DNA from 2 places in the Cupriavidus sp. OTU4054 genome. Region 2 is predicted to be linked to the other one. Evidence: predicted binding sites of a transcription regulator. Region 2 holds the regulator's gene; the other holds the start of a gene.
What was found. The regulator LexA, encoded in region 2, represses DNA repair genes until DNA is damaged. The targets are predictions, from matches to a motif close to ACTGTATNNNNATACAGT.

Region 1: recA (recombinase RecA) is a predicted target of LexA. The motif match lies at 5,352-5,369, and genes of this name have one in related genera.

Annotation. Positions count from the first base shown of each region.
Region 1 covers NZ_JASATF010000025.1:35,594-43,274, reverse strand. The annotation lists gene AAHB16_RS25045 (TerC family protein) at 1-183, opposite strand, end outside; gene sucD (succinate--CoA ligase subunit alpha) at 503-1,384, opposite strand; gene sucC (ADP-forming succinate--CoA ligase subunit beta) at 1,417-2,583, opposite strand; gene AAHB16_RS25030 (DUF2889 domain-containing protein) at 2,674-3,255, opposite strand; gene recX (recombination regulator RecX) at 3,607-4,086, opposite strand; gene recA (recombinase RecA) at 4,143-5,213, opposite strand; gene AAHB16_RS25015 (response regulator) at 5,418-6,107, shown strand; gene AAHB16_RS25010 (sensor histidine kinase) at 6,142-7,681, shown strand, end outside.
Region 2 covers NZ_JASATF010000001.1:317,916-325,596, forward strand. The annotation lists gene rplI (50S ribosomal protein L9) at 23-475, opposite strand; gene rpsR (30S ribosomal protein S18) at 507-785, opposite strand; gene priB (primosomal replication protein N) at 789-1,103, opposite strand; gene rpsF (30S ribosomal protein S6) at 1,139-1,513, opposite strand; gene AAHB16_RS01485 (asparaginase) at 1,617-2,615, opposite strand; gene lexA (transcriptional repressor LexA) at 2,812-3,468, shown strand; gene AAHB16_RS01495 (hypothetical protein) at 3,586-3,759, shown strand; gene AAHB16_RS01500 (hypothetical protein) at 4,016-4,747, opposite strand; gene AAHB16_RS01505 (DUF2188 domain-containing protein) at 4,966-5,190, shown strand; gene AAHB16_RS01510 (hypothetical protein) at 5,362-5,520, opposite strand; gene AAHB16_RS01515 (hypothetical protein) at 6,002-6,457, shown strand; gene AAHB16_RS01520 (hypothetical protein) at 6,681-6,866, opposite strand; gene AAHB16_RS01525 (hypothetical protein) at 6,927-7,112, opposite strand; gene AAHB16_RS01530 (DUF2514 family protein) at 7,492-7,681, opposite strand, start outside.

The sequences.
Region 1 (7,681 bases), on a different contig from region 2:
CAGCACCACGCGCATGATGATGGCGGCGGCACTGCCCCAGAAAATGGCTTTCTTCTGCTGCGCGGGCGGCAGGTTGCGCGAAGCGAGCGCGATCACGACCGCGTTGTCGCCCGACAGGACGATATTGGTCAGGATGATCGAACCCAGCGCGATCCAAAACGCACTGCTGGACAACAATTCCACGGCAAAGCTCCTCGTATTCTCGGTAATGACTCATCGCCCGCTTTACGGCTGACTGCGGGCTTTCGGATGTCTGAAACTACAGACATGCAGGTTTATCGTACGAACCTTTCGATTCGGTTTCAAACCCGCGATGCACGCCTCCGGACATACCCTGAGATGCGGTGCACCAGAATGACATTGCCCCCGCGCGCGGGGGCAATGACGACAACAAATACCACGTCTGCGGCGATCGTGCTGGCATGCGCGGCAGCTCACACTCGAGCATGCCGCCCACGTCACGGCAACGGCATCACCGCATGACGCGCGATCCCGAAGGCAATTACAGGATCGACTTCAGCAGACGGCCCATTTCGGACGGGTTCTTGGTGACCTTGATACCGCAGGCTTCCATGATTTCCAGCTTGGCTTGCGCCGTGTCGGCACCGCCCGAGATCAGCGCGCCAGCGTGGCCCATGCGCTTGCCCGGAGGCGCCGTCACGCCGGCGATAAAGCCAACCACCGGCTTCGTCATGTTGTCCTTGATCCACTGCGCGGCGTTCGCCTCGTCCGGACCACCGATTTCACCGATCATCACCACGGCGTCCGTTTCCGGATCGTCGTTGAACATCTTCATCACGTCGATGTGCTTCAGACCGTTGATCGGATCGCCACCGATACCGACGGCCGACGACTGGCCCAGACCCAGCGCGGTCAGCTGGCCCACGGCTTCGTACGTCAGCGTGCCCGAGCGCGACACCACGCCGATGCGGCCCTTGCGGTGGATGTGACCGGGCATGATGCCGATCTTGATTTCGTCCGGCGTGATCAGGCCCGGGCAGTTCGGTCCCAGCAGCAGGGTCTTCTTGCCTTGCTTGCGCATCTTGTCCTTGACTTCCATCATGTCGCGGACGGGAATGCCTTCGGTGATGCAGACCACGAGGTCCAGATCGGCGTCAACGGCTTCCCAGATCGCGGCAGCGGCGCCTGCGGGCGGCACGTAGATGACGGACACGGTCGCGCCGGTCTGCGCCTTGGCATCCTTCACGCTCGCGTAGATAGGAATGCCTTCGAAGTCTTCGCCTGCCTTCTTCGGGTTCACGCCGGCCACGAATGCGTTCTTGCCGTTCGCGTAGTCGCGGCAGCCACGGGTGTGGAACTGACCGGTCTTGCCGGTGATGCCCTGGGTGATGACCTTGGTATCTTTATTGATCAGAATCGACATGCTGTAATCCTTTGCTAGTTGGGCGGACCGGCTTACTTGCCAGCGGCGGCGGCCACGACCTTCTGCGCGGCATCTTCCATCGCGTCGGCCGAGATGATGGGCAGACCCGAGTCGGCCAGCATCTTCTTGCCGATCTCTTCGTTGGTGCCCTTCATGCGGACCACCAGCGGCACGGACAGCGACACGGCCTTCGAGGCAGCGATCACGCCTTCGGCGATCACGTCGCAACGCATGATGCCGCCGAAGATGTTGACCAGGATGGCCTTCAGGTTCGGGTTCTTCAGCATCAGCTTGAACGCTTCGGTCACCTTCTCGGTGGTGGCACCGCCGCCCACGTCGAGGAAGTTGGCCGGCTCGCCGCCGAACAGCTTGATGGTGTCCATGGTGGCCATGGCCAGGCCGGCGCCGTTCACCAGGCAACCGATGTTGCCGTCCAGCGAGATGTACGCGAGGTCGAACTTCGAGGCCTCGATTTCGGCGGCGTCTTCTTCATCCAGATCGCGGTAGGCCACGATTTCCGGGTGACGGAACAGCGCGTTCGAGTCGAAGTTGAACTTGGCGTCCAGTGCGATCACCTTGCCGTCGCCGGTCAGGATCAGCGGGTTGATTTCGGCCAGCGAAGCGTCGGTTTCCCAGAACGCCTTGTACAGACCTTGCAGGGCCTGGCGGGCTTGCGGAATGCTCGCGTCGGGCACGCCGATCTTGCGGGCGATGTCGTCGGCGTCGGCATCCTTCAGGCCTTCGGCCGGATCGACGATCAGCGTGTGGATCTTCTCGGGGGTGTGGGCTGCCACTTCCTCGATGTCCATGCCGCCTTCGCTCGAGGCCATCAGCGCAACCTTCTGCGACACGCGGTCCACGACCAGGCTGACGTACAGTTCCTTCTTGATGTCCGCGCCTTCTTCGATCAGCAGGCGGTTGACCTTCTTGCCTTCCGGGCCGGTCTGGTGCGTGACCAGTTGCATGCCGAGGATGTTGCTGGCGTAGGTCTTGACGTCATCGATGCTCTTGGCCACCTTCACGCCACCGCCCTTGCCGCGGCCACCAGCGTGGATCTGCGCCTTGACGACCCACACCGGGCCGCCCAGCTGCTCAGCAGCCTTCAGGGCTTCGTCAACCGAGAACGCGGGAATGCCGCGCGGAACCGGCACGTTGTATTTGCGCAGGATTTCCTTGCCTTGATACTCATGGATATTCATGCGTGTTTCCTTTCGGGTAGGCGTAAAAGGGGGAAGAAGGAGAAATTCGTGGGAGACGAACAGCTCTCGCCTGTGGGCCGACCGTGACGGTCAGCCTGAGGTCCGGGGTTTCGGCTGGTAACCATACCAGCGCGGGTAAAACTGCCGAACCACCTCGCCTTCGAAATGCAGCGCGTGGCAGCCGTGAAGCTGGTAAGGCGGTTCGGGGTTGGAATCGTTCGCGCCGTCGTCGCGCGTCTTGAAGACGTCGCCGGCAAAGGCCTGGATGGCCGTGGTCGGCAGCACGCCGGCCAGTTCGGTCAGATGGGTACAGCCTTCCACGCTGCCGAGCAGCTCGCGCACGGACTTGCGGAAGCCGCGCATCAGGTTCAGGCCGATCAGCTTGCGGTAAGCGGGCCCGATCGTGTCGCAGTGGGTCGGGTACGGCACCCAGTCCGAGCAGGCCTCGGCGTCCACGATGTTCATGCGCAGGTCGATCGTCACGCGCAGCCACAGGTCGTGGAGCGGTTCGCCCTCGGGCCGCACACCGCCGCCCGCCAGCGGGATGTCCCGCGGCTTGGTGTCCGTGAGCCGCGCCTCGATATCCCACAGGCCATCCTCGCGCAGATACGCCTCGGCCGTGATGGCTCGACGGTGACGCAGGGCGCGGTTGACGGGCGGGGAGAGGGGCATGCTGCGAACGGATGCAGGGACCGGCAAGGATCGTGAATCGGGGCGTTACGGCGCTATGGGGTCAAGACGGCCATGGCGCTGGCGGCTTGAAGCCGCGCGGCCGCCGGGGGCCGAAAAAACCCAAGGAGTTTAACATGCCGCGACGCTCCCACCGGGAACATCCTGCCGAACGCATTGTCCGGTGCCGATTGTTGCACCTTCATCGCCGTGAAACCCAACTGTGACAACGGTTTGCGGGTCGGTGTGGTTTTTGGCGCTGCAGTGCGCCACGACAAAATTGCGGGCGAATACACCTGCTGTGCGCGCAGGTATACAACGGCGTCATGCGCGTTCCCGGCCGCACATCAGACGTCAGTCATCCGTGTCCGGATGGTCCTCGAAGCCCTCTTCCGCGCCGCGAATGACCTTGCCGATCGTGGCCCGCGAGAAGCCGCGCGCCATCATGAAGCGGATCTGCTTCGCACGCGCTTCGGCGGAATCCGGCGCTTCACCGAAGCGCTTGCGCCAGACCTCGCGCGCGCGGTCGAGTTCGGTCTCGCGCAGGCGCTCCTGCAGATCCTGGAGCTGGTCGCTGCCGAGCTTGTGGGTCTTGGCTTCCTGCAGCACGCGGGCCGTGCCATAACGGCTGGCGCGACGGTGCACGAGGCTATCGACAAAGCGGGTATTGGAAAGCCAGTTCTCGCGCTCGAGGGCGTCGAGCAGGGCATCGACTTCCTCGGGGGATTCGGCATGCGGGGCCAGCTTGCGCGCGAGTTCCACGCGGCTGTGCTCGCGCCGCGACAGATAGCCGATCGCGCGGGCCTTGAGGGAAAGCGGGGGGCGGGTAATCATGAAGCGCCCTCCCCCAGCATGGGAGAGGGCAATCGCGTGTCAGTCGTTGCGACCGATCAGTTGTCGGCGTCAGCCGTCGCGGCCGCCTTGGTGACGTTGGGGTTGGTCGGCACCACACCCAGCGCGGCGCGCACCTTGTTCTCGATTTCCTCGGCGATATCGGGATTCTCGCGCAGGTATTCGCGCGCGTTGTCCTTGCCCTGGCCGATCTTCTCGCCGTTGTAGCTGTACCACGCACCCGACTTCTCGACGATCTTTGCGTCCACGCCGAGGTCGATGATCTCGCCCTGACGCGAAATGCCCTGGCCGTAAAGGATATCGAAGAAGGCCTCGCGGAACGGCGGCGATACCTTGTTCTTCACGACCTTGACCTTGGTCTCGTTGCCGATCACGTCGTCGCCCTTCTTGATCGAGCCGATCCGGCGGATATCGAGACGCACCGATGCGTAGAACTTGAGCGCGTTACCGCCCGTGGTCGTTTCCGGCGAGCCGAACATCACGCCGATCTTCATACGGATCTGGTTGATGAAGATCACGAGGCAGTTCGTGCGCTTGATCGTGCCGGTCAGCTTGCGCAGCGCCTGGCTCATCAGGCGGGCCTGCAGGCCCGGCAGCGAATCGCCCATTTCGCCTTCGATTTCGGCCTTCGGCACCAGTGCCGCGACCGAGTCGATCACGATCATGTCGATCGAGCCCGAGCGCACCAGCGCGTCGGCGATTTCCAGCGCCTGCTCGCCCGTGTCCGGCTGCGAGATCAGCAGGTCGTTGATGTTCACGCCAAGCTTGCTGGCATAGCTGACGTCCAGCGCATGCTCCGCGTCGATAAACGCGCAGGTGCCGCCCGTCTTCTGCATTTCGGCCACGGCCTGCAGCGTCAGCGTGGTCTTGCCCGACGATTCCGGACCGTAGATTTCCACCACGCGGCCGCGCGGCAGGCCGCCAACGCCGAGGGCGATGTCCAGACCCAGCGAGCCGGTGGAGACGACCTGGATGTCCTGTTCGACATCGCCGTCGCCGAGCCGCATGATCGAGCCCTTGCCGAACTGCTTCTCGATCTGCGAAAGCGCGGCAGCAAGCGCCTTTTGCTTCTCCGCGCTCACGCCGGCGCCCGCCTTCTTGTCGTCCATGGTCGTCCTTCAGTCAATGGTGTATAAATAGGCCGAATGTGGCGCACGCCCCGATAGATATCGATATATAGATGGGATCGGCCCCGGTATTCGGCCCCTGCGCATCGCACCAATGGCACTGCGCGCGGAATGTCGGATACTGTATAAAAAAACAGTATGCTTGGCAAGCCCCACCGCATGCCGGCACGAGGGTGGAGACAAATCATGCGCATTCTGATCGCCGAAGATGACGATGTTCTGGCAGACGGCCTGACCCGGTCGCTGCGCCAGTCCGGCTATGCCGTCGACCACGTCAGCCATGGCGTGGAGGCCGATTCCGCGCTGTCCACCCAGCATTTCGACCTGCTGATCCTCGATCTGGGCCTGCCCCGGATGTCGGGGCTCGAGGTGCTCAAGCGCCTGCGCGCGCGCGGGGCCATGCTGCCGGTGCTGATCCTGACCGCGGCGGACAGCGTCGATGAACGCGTCAAGGGCCTCGATCTCGGCGCCGACGACTATATGGCCAAGCCGTTCGCGCTCTCGGAACTGGAGGCGCGCGTGCGTGCGCTCGTGCGCCGCGGCGCGGGCGGCGGCGCCACCCTCATGCGGCACGGTCCGCTCGCATTCGACCAGGTGGGCCGCATCGCCTATCTCAACGAGCAGTTGCTCGACCTGTCCGCGCGCGAGATCGGCCTGCTGGAGATCCTGCTCACGCGCAGCGGGCGGCTGGTATCGAAGGAGCAGCTCGTCGACCATCTGTGCGAATGGGGCGAAGAGGTGAGCAACAACGCGATCGAGGTCTACGTGCACCGGCTGCGCAAGAAGATCGAGGTGGGCGGCATCCGCATCGCCACGGTCCGCGGCCTCGGCTACTGCCTCGAGAAATTCCAGCCCGCGATGGCCGCGCACGGCTGAGCGCGCGGCACCCATCCTCCGGAGATCCGTCGCGATGAGTCTGTTGTGGTTGCCATTGCGACGCGCGTCCCGACCTGCCGCCGAGACCGCTGCGGAGACTGCTGCCGAGGCTGTCGATACGGCCGTCACCGACGAAGCGCTCGCCGACGCCCTGCCCCATCTCGAAGAGAGCACCGCCCACCCTGCCCCGCGCTCGCTGTTCGGCGAGATCCTCGACTGGATGCTCGCGCCGCTGCTGTTGCTCTGGCCGATGAGCATCGCGGTGACGTACCTCGTCGCCAAGTCGATCGCCAACGGGCCCTTCGATCGCTCGCTCGAGGCAAGCGCCATCGTGTTGTCGCAGCAGGTACGCGAGGTCAATGGCCGCGTCACGCTGCAATTGCCGCTCTCCGCGCGCGAGATCCTGCGCGCCGACGAGACCGACAACATCTACTACCAGGTGGTCGGCAAGCGCGGCGAGTACGTGGCCGGCGACCACGACCTGCCGCTGCCGCCCGAGGACGACCAGGCCCATGCGGGACTCGTCTCGCTGCGCGACGACCACGTCGGCGGCAACGACGTGCGCGTGGCCTATACCTACGTCGACCTCAAGAATGCGAGCGGCACGCAGCCCGTGCTCGTGCAGGTGGCGGAGACGCTGGACAAGCGCGCGCGGCTCGCCAACGAAATCATCAAGGGCGTGATCCTGCCCCAGTTCGTGATCCTGCCGCTCGCGGTGGTGCTCGTGTGGTTCGGCCTCACGCGCGGCCTTGCGCCGCTTACCGCCATCCAGCAGCGCATTCGCGCGCGCAACCCCGGCGACACGAGTCCGATCGACGAGAGCGCGGCGCCGCAGGAGATCACCCCGCTCGTCGCGTCGTTCAACGATCTGCTCGCGCGGCTCGACCAGTCGGTGCAGACGCAGAAGCGCTTTATCGCCGATGCCGCGCATCAGATGAAGACACCGCTCGCCGGACTTCGCATGCAGGCCGAACTCGCGCAGCGCGAGCAGTCGCCCGAGGAACTGCGCCGCTCGCTCGCGCAGATCGCCGGCAGCTCGGAACGCACCGCGCATCTGGTCACGCAGCTGCTGTCGCTCGCGCGCATGGAGAACCTCGCGGGCGTCGGCGGCATGGCGCCGCTCGACCTCGCCTCCCTCGCGCGCGACGTGGTCAAGGACTGGCTGCCGCAGGCATGGGCCCGGCGCATCGACCTCGGGCTCGAGGCCGACGATCACCCCGTGATGATCGTCGGCAACCGCCTCATGCTGACGGAGATGCTCAACAACCTGCTCGACAACGCCATCCGCTATACGCCGGCCGAAGGGCATGCCACGGTGCGCGTGAGCGCCGATGCGTTCGAACCGTTCGTCTATCTCGACGTGGAGGACACGGGCCCCGGCATTCCACCGGGCGAAAGGGAACGCGTGATGGAGCGCTTCTACCGCGTGCTGGGCACGAACACCGAAGGCAGCGGGCTGGGCCTGGCGATCGTGCGCGAGATCGTCCAGCAACACGGCGGCGAGGTGTCGATCGGCGACCATGTCTGGCAGGCCGAACCGCGCCGCGCGGGCGCGCGCTTCCGCATCACGCTGC
Region 2 (7,681 bases):
GCGCGGCCGAAAGCGACTGCGATCAGACGTGCTCGCCGAGCACCGACACGGTCACGTCCACCACCACATCGGTGTGCAGCGCGACGGTAACGGGGTGGTCGCCCACGACCTTCAGCGGGCCGTTCGGCAGACGCACTTGCGCCTTCTCGACCTTGAAGCCCTGGGTGCCCAGTGCTTCGGCGATGTCGGCGTTGGTGACCGAACCGAACAGACGGCCGTCCACACCCGACTTCTGGGTCAGTTGAACGGTCAGGCCGTTCAGCTTTTCGCCTTCGGCTTGCGCGGCGGCCAGCTTCTCGGCAGCGGCCTTTTCCAGCTCGGCGCGCTTGGCTTCGAATTCACCGATCGCGGTCTCGGTGGCGCGGCGCGCCTTCTTCGACGGGATCAGGAAGTTACGAGCGTAACCGTCCTTGACGCGAACGATGTCACCGAGGTTGCCCAGGTTGATGACTTTTTCCAGCAGAATGACTTGCATCGTGTATTTCTCCTTGCGGTCCTGGGGACGATCAGTTCTTGTGCAGATCGGTGTACGGCATCAGCGCGAGGAAACGCGCGCGCTTGATGGCCGTGTCGAGCTGACGCTGATAGTGCGCCTTGGTACCGGTCAGACGAGCCGGCGTGATCTTGCCGTTGTCGCCGATGAAGTCCTTCAGCGTGTCCAGATCCTTGTAGTCGATCTGCTCCACACCTGCCACGGTGAAGCGGCAGAAGCGCTTGCGCTTGAACAGCGGGTTCTGTTGCTGGAAGCGCTTCTTGTTCTTGTTGTCACGTTTGACGAATGCCATGATTCAATCCTTTTCGAATGCACTCTCTTCGAATGCCGTACATCCAATGATGTGAAAGACCAGCGTCTTGCTGTTGCGGTGCTTGCGCGCCAGGAACCCTTCGCAGTCGAGCAGCGTACCGAGCGCCATGCGCTCCAGTTGCCTGCCCACCGGGCCGATTCCCATCGCGGCGATCGCGAACTCCACCTGCCGCGGCGTTGCCGCTTCCACGACCTCGCCGGCATGCTGCAGGATGCAGTTGACGACGGGGACGCCGGCTGGCGTGTAGCGCAGGACGTCGCGTTCGACGAGCGTCGCGGATAACCGGATCTGGTTCACCGCGCCCGCCCTTCCGCTGGCACCGCAGTCCGCACTCAGGCGGCCTGGCCTTCCGTGGTCGTTTGCGCGGCCTTGCGGGCTTCTTCGCGCTGCACTTCCTTCATCATCGGCGAAGGAGCGGTTTCAGCCTTCTTGGTCTGCACGATCAGGTGACGCAGCACGGCGTCGTTGAACTTGAAGGCGTGCTCGAGCTCGGCCAGGGTTTCCTTGCCGCATTCGATGTTCAGGCAAACGTAGTGAGCCTTGGCCAGCTTCTGGATCATGTAGGCCATCTGACGGCGGCCCCAGTCTTCCACGCGATGGATCTGGCCGTTTTGCGAAGTCACGAGCTGCTTGTAGCGCTCGATCATCGCCGGGACTTGTTCGCTCTGGTCCGGGTGGACGATAAAGACGATTTCGTAATGACGCATTGACGCTCCTTTTGGATGTAGCCACCCGGGCGTCACGTCCGGTGCGGCAAGGGTGGGTAGCCCGCGAGTATAGCCCGACCCTTGACATTCCTGCAAGGGCCACTTAATAAGCGGCCAGCCTCGCCTGGAGCCGCGCGGGATCGGCCCCAAGCGACGGATCGACGGCCAGCAGCAACATCAACAATACGCGCGCCTTGTACGGATTGTGGTCCAGCGCCGAGGGGAACCCGCCGACGACCGCCCGCGCCGAAGCCGGCAAAGCCACGTGCCCGGCACCCGTACGCGACGCGCGCACCACGGCCACCTCTTCCATGGCGGCGTCGGCCAGTGCGCCGCCGAGCACCTCGTGCACGGAGCCATTGCCGGCCGCGGCCACCACGATGCCACGCACGCCGGCCGCGACGAGCGCATCCACCATGAAGCGGCTCGGCGCCGCATAGCTCGCGACGATTTCCACGAGCGGCCAGTCCGACGGCACGGGCAGGTGCGCGACCGCCGGCAGCGGCGCGCGCGCGAAGCGGACATAGTCGTCCTGCACGAAGCCGAGCGGGCCGCAGGACGCGGAGACGAACGCGTTCACGGCCGAAGTGTGCGCCTTGGCCGCATCGCGCGCCGCATGGATCTGCTGATTGATCACCACGAGCACGCCCTTCCCGCGCGCGTCCGCATGCGCGGCCACGCGCACGGCATCGAGCAGGTTGAGCGGCCCATCGGCCGACAGCGACGTCGAGGGGCGCATCGCCGCGGTCAATACCACCGGCACCGGGCAGGGCTGCGTCAGATGCAGGAACATCGCCGTCTCTTCCAGCGTGTCCGTGCCGTGCGTGATGACGATGCCGGCCACGTCGGGCTGCGCCGACCAGTGCGCGATGCGCGCCGCGAGCGCCGACCACAGCGCGAACGTCATGTCCTTGCTGTCGATCTGCGCCACCTGCTCCGCCTCCACGCGCGCGACGCGCGCAAGCGTGGGGACGGCCTGCAGCAGCGTGCCCACGGGCACGGTGGCGGCCTGGTAATGCGCGCTGCTGCCGGGATTGCCCGAGGCGCCGGCGATGGTGCCGCCGGTAGCGAGGACGACGATGCGGGGAAGCGTATCGGACATGAGGGCGGAATCGCGTAGGGGAATCGAGGCCGCCGATTGTAGCGGGTGCGTGAACCCAACACTGCTGGCGTCATCCCGGAGGCGCGCGAAGATTGTGCTTGCACTTCACCCGATACTGTATAAAATCACAGCATACTGTTTAAACATACAGTGTCCAACGAAGAACACAGCGAAGAAGAAAGGACAAGGCAATCCGATGGCAACTCTGACTCCGCGGCAGCAGCAGATCTTCGACCTGATCCGCAATACGATTCGCGGCACCGGCTTTCCGCCGACGCGCGCCGAGATCGCAGCCGAGTTTGGCTTTTCGTCGCCCAATGCCGCGGAAGAACATCTGCGCGCGCTGGCACGCAAAGGGGTCATCGAGCTGACGCCCGGCGCGTCGCGCGGCATTCGCCTCAAGGTGGCACGTAGCGACTCGGAGATGTCCGATCAGTTTTCGCTGCCAATGTCCGGCGTGCTGCAACTGACCCTGCCGCTCGTAGGACGCGTGGCTGCAGGCAGCCCGATTCTCGCGGCCGAGCATATCGATCGGCAATATCAGGTGGACGCGTCGGTGTTCGACGAACGCCCCGATTATCTGCTGCGTGTGCGCGGCCTCAGCATGCGCGATGCCGGCATTCTCGATGGGGATCTGCTCGCCGTGAAGCGTGCGAGCGAAGCGGCCAACGGCAAGATTGTCGTGGCGCGATTAGGGGAAGACGTCACCGTGAAGCGCCTGCAGCGGCGTGGCGGCACCATCGAACTGATCGCCGAGAATCCCGATTACCCGAATATCGTGGTCGAGTCCGGCCGCGAAGAGTTTTCCCTCGAGGGCATTGCCGTGGGCCTGATCCGATCTTCCGGATTCTGACCGCAGCTTCAGCGCCCTCAGTCACAGCTGTATTTGCATCGTTGTTTTGCCCTGTCGCCCCGTTCTGCCGAACGATGGGCGCGGACCCTTGCTGTCTCAAAATCACGAGGTGTAGCCATGCCGCAAATCAATACCATCGCCGCTCGTCGCCCGGTCAAGCCGGTGCCGTTTCGGCAAACCAAGGGCGTTCGCGTCTATCAGGGCGCGCAGCGTCGCACGATGGTGGGTAGCATGGCGGCCATCTGCCGAATGCTCGAGCTGGACGACCTGCCAGCCAAGCTGGCGGCCTGAAACGCGATTTCGTGCGCTGCACTGCACAATTTTATTGTAAAAAATGCAGTTGCAGTCTCACAACGTGTAACTTAAGAAAACACTTAACACGGTGGTGGGTGTGATTTAATTCTCTGTAAGTGTGTTGCTAATGTGATGTTTAGGGCATCAAACCCAAGACGAAACCAGGCGCGCACATTCTCGCGCGGCTGCGCAGAACCGGACCTTGACGACCCCGCCGAGTGCCGGTTTTTTTTCGCCTCCGTACCGCGCGATGTCAGGTCATGCCCGTCATATTGCCCTGGAGGCGGTCCCGCAGCTTGCGCGAGAAGCGCAGCGCCTTGCTCAGGCCCATCGAGAAGCCGGGGTCGTAGTAATGAATCAGCAGCGACCGCCGCTGCCCGTCTTCCACATGCAGGTTCGCGTGCTTGAGCGCGAAGCCGTTGAACACATAGACGCTGCCCGGCTCCACGCTGATTCGCTCGCAGTTGCCGCGGCGCAGGTCGTGCAGCGTCAACTGCTTGCGAAACTCGAACGGCATGTTCCGATGGACGCCATGCCGGATCTTGCAGAACACGTTGTCGAGCGTGGACACGCGCTGCCGGGTCTTGCCGTACGTAACCAGGTCCCCGTTGAAGAACGAGTCCGGCGCGGCCAGTTGCAGGGGAACAAGCAATGTGAGCAGATGCGAGTCGAAATGGCGGCAGTGCCCGTCCCGGCTGTTGTCGCGGCTCACGCAGCGCAGTACGTGATGCGGGCGTTCTTCGATCGGCTTCTGGCTCATCTTGCGCGCGAACCGAAGCGTGGTCGCGCAGACCATCTCCTCCATCTGCCGGAACGCATCGACCTTGCGCAGTATCTCCGCCACCGAGCGCGGCTCCACGCGCGTCGGTTCGGGCCCAAACGACGCATCGATCGCGGCATTGATCTCACCCAACACGCTGGCCGGAATCACTTCCCGAAACGTTTTCAGCGATGCGTACTCCTCATACCCCATTGGTGTGTTCACGATATGTCTCGTTTGTTAGAGGGGGAAAACGCGTTTATTACAAATCTGAAATCTACGGAATCGTAGGTAAATGGGAATCCCTCCGTCGTAACGTTTGGTGTGCTGCCGCACATTGTTCGGAAACGACTGCCCTTATGCGCTGTAGGACCAAAGCCGATACCGCCCGGACCCGGGCAAGCGCGAGACTGTGGCTGTCGATAACGAACGGGAGACGCACCATGGCCGCAAACGTCCATGTGGTACCCACGGAACGCAATGGCTGGGCGGTAGAGGTAGAAGGCACGGACGGTGCGACCTCGCACTACCCGTCGCAGGAAGAGGCGATTGCCGCCGGCACCGAGAAAGCAAAGCTCGACAAGGTCGAGCTATTTATTCACGACAGGAATGGCAAGATCCGCGAGCGAAATTCGTTCGGCCATGATCCGCGAGACGTCAAGGGCTGACGGAACGCCTCGGGTCACGGCGACGATCTGCTCTTCGATCCGACGCGATGCAGAAACAAAAACAGCCGCTTAAATAAGCGGCTGTTTTTTTGCGGAATTCTTTTGGGGTGGCTGATGGGACGCGAACCCACGACGACACTAGCGACGACGCGGCGCGGTGCTGCCGTCGCGTCATCTGAGTTGGGCGTCGCTGCCGGGGGCGGTAGGGTCGTCGTTTGCTGATTGCGCGGGAGCCTCCTCAGCGTGTTCGGCGAGGCTGTCAGCCATCTCGCGATTCTCGCTTTCCCACAGGTTCTCAGATGTTTTCGACATGAACAGCCAGTCCACCAAGCGCCTTATCCACCCCATTCTACATCCCCAACATGTAATTTTTACGTGCTTACCGGATTTTTGCACAAAATCCGTGCGAACGTGATCCACATTGTTGGAGGGCGTTACCAATCCGCGCGCGTACTACGCGACAGTTGTCTGACCGGGGCATTCGCACCGTGGGAATACCACGGGAATTTAACCCTGGATGGATATGCACAAAGCAAAACAGCCACTTGAGTAAGTGGCTGTTTTTTAGAGAATTCTTTTGGGGTGGCTGATGGGACTCGAACCCACGACGACAGGAATCACAATCCGCCACCAATATCTCTAAGAATCAGCACCTTAGCTCAGTTCGTTGGAACATGAAGCTGCCTGCATGCCGCGTAGATGCGCGACCCGTTTGCAGATCTTCCAACGAAATAGATGTCCCAGCCCGCTCGCCCCGCCCACAATCAAGGCTGCTGTAGACTGGATATCCATACAGTGAAGTTCAGCCACCATGCCCCGCCTCTCCCCCGTTCCCCGCCCGCCCGCTCCACCGGGTGGCTATGAGCCCTCCCCGATCGATCCCGACTATGACCGGTACTACGTGCTGGACGCCGACGGCCGGCCGGTCCGGGTATTCGACTACAGGGAACACACGGCGTGGGTGTGCCATGAGGGGCGCGGGTGGGACATCCGGGACGACATCCCGAACTCAGAGGTGCGGGTCCGGACCTATTTTTCCGGTTGGGCGAGCCTGTGCGACGCCCAGCCGCCGATGTTCCGGACAGTGGTCGTTGGATTCGGTAGCAGTAAGTACTTCGAGACGCCGACGTGGGAAGAAGCGAAGGCTATGCACGCGCGGATGCTGGCCAAGGCGGCGCGCAAGGTGGCCGAGCGCGAAAAAGAACGGGCCGGCCATCGGGAGGCCAGCCCAGAATCCCCCGTGCGGGCGGGGGCATCATCTGAGTGAAACCGAGATAACGGCTGAGCACACAGATTCTTTAGCGCGGCCACGATTCGACCGTCTTCGGTGCCTGGCCACGCATTCCCCCAGCGCCATCAGCACGCCCCCCATCACCCATTGCTGCCGGATGTCATAGTCGCGCTCAGCCGGCAGGTCCGACGTTCTCCGCAGACTGGGAGACGCAGAGGCGAAGCGCTATCATGAGTATGTGGTCTAGGTCAGGGTCGTCTCAATGAAGCAGGATTTTCCACTCGACAGCGTAACGCTCGCGGAGGACCATCTCGTAACTTGTCGGAAAAGGATTCGGCGCCAGATCGCGGCCGTGCGAAACCGTCGCGAGCGCGGTCGAGATGCCGAACTCGCCGCAGCCCTGCTCCGTGCCTACCTGCACACGCAACGTGTCATTCGTGAACACCGCCGAACGATGCTGTCACTCTTGGCCATAGAGATCTCCGCCCCACCTTCACCGACAGATCTACTGAGTCTGCCTGAAGCGACGAGACCTCAACACATAGATCGTCTGGCGCAGTTTAACCGCTTCCGCGTCATCCGGCGCTCCTAAGGCGTTCCGCTTTTCCTCGATCTCCAGAAGCTCTTCCTCGAGTTCGGCAATTAGCCGGTCAAGGGCGCTTCGCTCCTGACATTCCTGGCTGACCACCATACAAAGCTCCGCGAAATGGGGGGCACCTCGTAGTTGGTCGCCCTTTTTTGGGGAATATAGCAGGCGTCAAAGCCATCCTCAAAAGCGTTGCGATTTGAAACACTTTTTCGTCAGACTGCCACGACGAGACTTTGCAGTCAGGTACCCCCAATGAGGGGGATACTCGAGACGGCGGGTAGGCAACGATCACGTGTCGTCGCGCCTGGCGCTGCGACGTGCGATCGTCGGCCCGTGCTTATGCACGGGCTTTTTTTTTGCAGCAGTCGGTGGAGAGATTCTGCATTGCCAGAATCGAATTGAACCGCGCGCGGCGCGGCGCGATACTGCGCGCACCCTGTAGTGTTTGGCGTCGCGCTCGGGTGTCGGCGCGGCGCCGTTTTTACGGCCCCCCAACGTTGATCAGCGAGTCGTAGGCCCGCTCACAGGCGAGCCCGGCAACATGGGCCTGGTCGGCGTAAGCAGCCAAGATTCCCGCACGTCGGTCAGCCCTTTCGAGCACGTCGGCAAGCATTCCGAGGGGGGCGCCGGCTGGCGCGCCTGCGCTGGCAGAGGCGGTATTGCCGGCGGCG